Regions from separate parts of the Streptomyces sp. AM25 genome, predicted to be linked through region 1. Evidence: predicted binding sites of a transcription regulator. Region 1 holds the regulator's gene; the other holds the start of a gene.
What was found. The regulator HspR, encoded in region 1, represses chaperone genes until heat shock. The targets are predictions, from matches to a motif close to TTGAGNNNNNNNNNCTCAA.
Positions count from the first base shown of each region.

Region 2: a site for HspR is predicted at 1,022-1,040, ahead of lon (endopeptidase La). Genes of this name have one in related genera too.

Region 1 is NZ_JBKIWN010000010.1:159,493-161,884, forward strand. It holds gene dnaJ (molecular chaperone DnaJ) at 15-1,190, shown strand; gene ACLHRZ_RS15780 (heat shock protein transcriptional repressor HspR) at 1,192-1,638, shown strand; gene ACLHRZ_RS15785 (pyridoxamine 5'-phosphate oxidase family protein) at 1,709-2,113, opposite strand; gene clpB (ATP-dependent chaperone ClpB) at 2,319-2,392, shown strand, end outside.
Region 2 is NZ_JBKIWN010000015.1:276,027-278,418, reverse strand. It holds gene ACLHRZ_RS21875 (spermidine synthase) at 1-102, opposite strand, end outside; gene ACLHRZ_RS21870 (rhomboid-like protein) at 206-913, shown strand; gene lon (endopeptidase La) at 1,063-2,392, shown strand, end outside.

The DNA.
Region 1 (2,392 bases):
AAGGAGGGACGTCGATGAGCCTGAGCAGGGATCTGCTGGAGAAGGATCTGTACAAGGTCCTCGGCGTCCCCAAGGACGCCACCGAGGCGGAGATCAAGAAGGCGTACCGGAAGCTCGCCCGCGAGTTCCACCCGGACGCCAACAAGGGCGACGCCTCGGCCGAGGAGCGCTTCAAGGAGATCTCCGAAGCGAACGACGTCCTGGCCGACCCCAAGCGCCGCAAGGAGTACGACGAGGCGCGCGCCCTGTTCGGGAACGGTGGATTCCGTCCCGGGCCGGGCGGCGCCGGCGGCTCCTTCAACTTCGACCTGGGCGACCTCTTCGGGGGCGCCCAGGGCGGGGGCGGCGGCTTCGGAGGCGGTCTGGGCGACGTCTTCGGCGGTCTCTTCAACCGCGGTGGCGGCGGCGCGGGTACGCGCACCCAGCCGCGCCGCGGCCAGGACATCGAGTCCGAGGTGACGCTCAGCTTCACCGAGGCGGTGGAGGGGGCCACGGTTCCGCTGCGGATGTCCTCCGCGGCGGCCTGCAAGGCCTGCTCCGGCACGGGCGACAAAAACGGTACGCCCAGGGTCTGCCCGACCTGTGTGGGCACCGGCCAGGTCTCGCGCGGCTCGGGCGGCGGCTTCTCGCTGACCGACCCCTGCCCCGACTGCAAGGGCCGCGGGCTGATCCCCGAGAACCCCTGCGACGTCTGCCACGGCAGCGGGCGCGCGAAGTCCTCCCGCACCATGCAGGTGCGGATCCCGGCGGGCGTCTCCGACGGTCAGCGGATCCGGCTGCGCGGCAAGGGCGCTCCGGGCGAGCGCGGCGGCCCCAACGGCGACCTGTACGTCGTGGTGCACGTCGGCGACCACCCCGTCTTCGGGCGCAAGGACGACAACCTGACCGTCACCGTGCCGGTCTCCTTCGTGGAGGCGGCGCTCGGCGGCGAGGTGAAGGTGCCGACGCTGGGCGGCTCGCCGGTCACCCTCAAGCTGCCCCCCGGCACGCCCAACGGCCGCACGATGCGCGCCCGCGGCAAGGGCGCGGTGCGCAAGGACGGCACCCGCGGCGACCTCCTGGTCACCGTCGAGGTGGCGGTGCCGACCGCGCTCGACGACAAGGCCCGTGAGGCCCTGGAGCAGTACCGCCAGGCCACCTCGGGCGAGGACCCCAGGGCCGAGCTCTTCCAGGCGGCGAAGGGAGCTTGAGATGGAAGGCCGTCGACGGAATCTCCACTACGAGCTGACCGACGAGTCGCCGGTCTACGTCATCTCGGTCGCGGCTCAGCTGTCGGGTCTGCATCCGCAGACCCTGCGCCAGTACGACCGCCTCGGCCTGGTCTCGCCCGACCGCACGGCCGGGCGCGGCCGCCGCTACTCGGCGCGCGACATCGAGCTGCTCCGCCAGGTGCAGCAGCTGAGCCAGGACGAGGGCATCAACCTGGCCGGCATCAAGCGCATCATCGAGCTGGAGAACCAGGTCGCCGCGCTGAGCGCGCGGGTGGCGGAGCTGCAGGCCGTCGTCGACGGGGCCGCTGCCGCCATGCAGCAGCGGGAGGCGCAGGTGCATGCGTCGTACCGGCGGGATCTGGTGCCGTATGCGGAGGCGCAGCAGACCAGTGCGCTGGTGGTCTGGCGGCCCAAGCGGAAGGACTGAGCCTGCGGGTTCGTCTTCGGTTGCTCGCGCAGTTCCCCGCGTCCCTGACGGGCGCGGGGAACTCGTGTTTTCAGCCCCTGCCCAGGGCCCTCGTCACCGCGATCTCGATCACCACGCGGTCCGGGTTGGGGCGCGGGTCGCGGCCGTAGCGCACCGCGTAGCGGGCGACCGCGTCGGCCACGGCGTCGGATTCGGCGCGGACCACGGCGCGGCCCTCCAGGGTGGCCCAGCGCCGGCCCTCCATCTGGCAGACGGCGACCCGGGCGCCCTCGGGGCCGGCTGCCTGGACGTTGGCGACCTTGCGGCTGTTCTTGTCCGCGATGACGCGGGCCGTCAGGGTCTCCGGGTCGAACGTGACCCCGACGGGGACGACGTGCGGAGAGCCGTCCGGGCGCGGAGTGGTGAGGGTGCAGACGTGCCGCTCGCGCCAGAAGTCGAGGTAGGCGGGGTCGGGGTTCCGGAGGTCCTGGGCCATGGGTGCAGCGTAGTGGCCTGCCGCCGGCTCGGAGGATCGGCTCGGAGCGCCTTCCTGACCGCCCGCCCCCAAGTGGCGGGCGTTTCTTCGTACCGCTTCACTCGCAAAAGGGACGTGATCTGCGGAGCCGCCCCTCCCGGATCCGGGTTGAGTCGACTACACTCAACTTACTGCACGCAGGTATGAGCAAGGAGGGTTCCGAACCGTGGATGCCGAGCTGACCAACAAGAGCCGTGAGGCGCTGAGCGCCGCCCAGGAACGGGCTGTGTCGGCCGGGCA
Region 2 (2,392 bases), on a different contig from region 1:
GGCGATGATCTCGTAATGTGTGCCCCGCTGCCGCAGCACGACTTCACCGTGCGGGCCTTCGCGGCGGTCGAGGGTGACGGGGGAGCCGGTGGGGACGGGCATACGGCCTCCGTAAGGGGCTGCGGCCAGAGCTTGCTGCGCGGAACTCCCTTGCACCTTAATGTTTCTGGTGCCAAGGCAGGACAGGCCGGAAGGGGCGGCCCACGTGATCGAGCACGCACGGCGCGGGCTGCGCGGAGTGTGGCGGATGCTGCCGAAGCCGACGAATACGCCCTTCACGTTCTGTTACGCGCTGATTCTGCTCGGTACCGCCCTCTACGCCGACTTCGGCGACCCGGAGACGGTGAGCCTGCTCCTGCGCGAGTCCAGCACGGACGGCGCGCACCTCGCGCAGCGACCGCTCGTCGTGCTGATCGCGAGCGCGCTGTGGGTCGCGGGCGGGCTGCTCTCGGCGTACGGCCTGGCCTTCGCCCTGGTCCTCGCGGCCCTGGAACGCCGGGTGGGCGGGGCCCGCACGGCCGGCGTCTTCCTCCTCGGCCATGTCCTGGCCACGCTGGCCACGGAACTCCCGGTGGCGGGCGCGGTGGCGGCGGGCTCCCTGCCGGAGGCGTCGATGCACCGCCTCGACTACGGCATCAGCTTCGGGCTGATGGCGTGCGTGGGGGCCCTGTCGGGCCTGCTGCCGCGGCGCGGCGAGGTGGCCCTGCTGGGCGTGGCGGGGCTGATGTGCGCGCAGGACCTGATCGAACTGATCGACCCGCTGTCGAGCTGGGGTCATCCGATCGCGCTGTTGACGGGGCTTGCGTGCCGGTCGCTGATCCGTGAGGACGGATCGGCGGGGGAGCCGGAGCCGACGGTGCCGGGGCCCCGTGCGGCGGAGCCGATGGATGAGGACCGGCTGCAGCGGCGCTGAGTGCCGGTGCGGGTCGGCTGTGGCTGATCGCGCAGTTCCCCGCGCCCCTTCGGGGCGCTGATCGCTCACAGCGAACACCCCCACGGAACATCCCTGAGCCCAACGCAGTTGAGTCGGCATAGCTCAACTTGCCTGCCGAAGGGAAGATCATGGCTTCGACGTCCACCCCGCTCACCCTCCCCGTGCTGCCCCTGGATGACGAGGTCGTCCTCCCCGGCATGGTGGTGCCCCTGGACCTCACCGACCCGGACGTCCGCGCAGCGGTCGAGGCGGCCCAGGCCTCGGCCCGGACGGAGGGAGCCGGCGCCAAGCCCCGCGTCCTGCTCGTCCCGCGCATCGACGGCACCTACGCCGCCGCCGGCACCCTCGGCACCGTCGAGCAGGTCGGCCGCCTCTCCGATGGCGACCCGGGCGCCCTCATCCGCGGCGTGAGCCGCGTCCGCATCGGCGCCGGCACCACCGGCCCCGGCGCCGCGCTCTGGGTCGAGGGCACCCGCATCGACGAGCCGGCCCCCGACCCGCTCCCCGGCGCCGTGACCGAGCTGATGAAGGAGTACAAGGCCCTGGCCGCCACCTGGCTCCGCAAGCGCGGCGCCTGGCAGGTCGTGGACCGCGTCCAGCAGATCGAGGACCCCGGCCAGCTCGCCGACAACTCCGGCTATTCGCCGTTCCTCACCGTCGTCCAGCGCGTCGAACTCCTGGAAACGGCCGACCCGGTCGCCCGTCTCCGCCTCTCCGTGAAGTGGCTCAGCGACCACATCGCCGAGCAGGACGTGGCCGAGTCGATCGCCAAGGACGTCCAGGAGGGCGTGGACAAGCAGCAGCGCGAGTTCCTGCTGCGCCGCCAGCTGGAGGCCGTCCGCAAGGAGCTGGCCGAGCTCAACGGCGACCCGGAGAACGAGTCCGAGGACTACCGCACCCGCGTCGAGGCCGCCGACCTCCCGGAGAAGGTCCGCGAGGCCGCGCTCAAGGAGGTCGACAAGCTGGAGCGCGCCTCCGACCAGAGCCCCGAGGGCGGCTGGATCCGCACCTGGCTGGACACGGTCCTGGAACTCCCGTGGAACAGGCGCACCGAGGACGCCTACGACATCCCCGGCGCCAAGGCCGTCCTCGACGCGGACCACGCGGGACTGGAGGACGTCAAGGAACGGATCACCGAGTACCTGGCCGTGCGCAAGCGGCGCGCCGGCCGGGGGCTCGGGGTGGTCGGAGGGCGGCGCGGGGGCGCGGTGCTCGCGCTCGTCGGCCCGCCCGGCGTGGGCAAGACGAGCCTCGGCGAGAGCGTGGCCCGGGCGATGGGCCGCGAGTTCGTCCGGGTCGCCCTCGGCGGTGTCCGCGACGAGGCCGAGATCCGCGGCCACCGGCGCACGTACGTCGGCGCGCTCCCCGGCCGGATCGTCCGCGCCCTCAAGGAGGCCGGCTCCATGAACCCGGTCGTCCTGCTCGACGAGATCGACAAGGTCGGCTCGGACTTCCGCG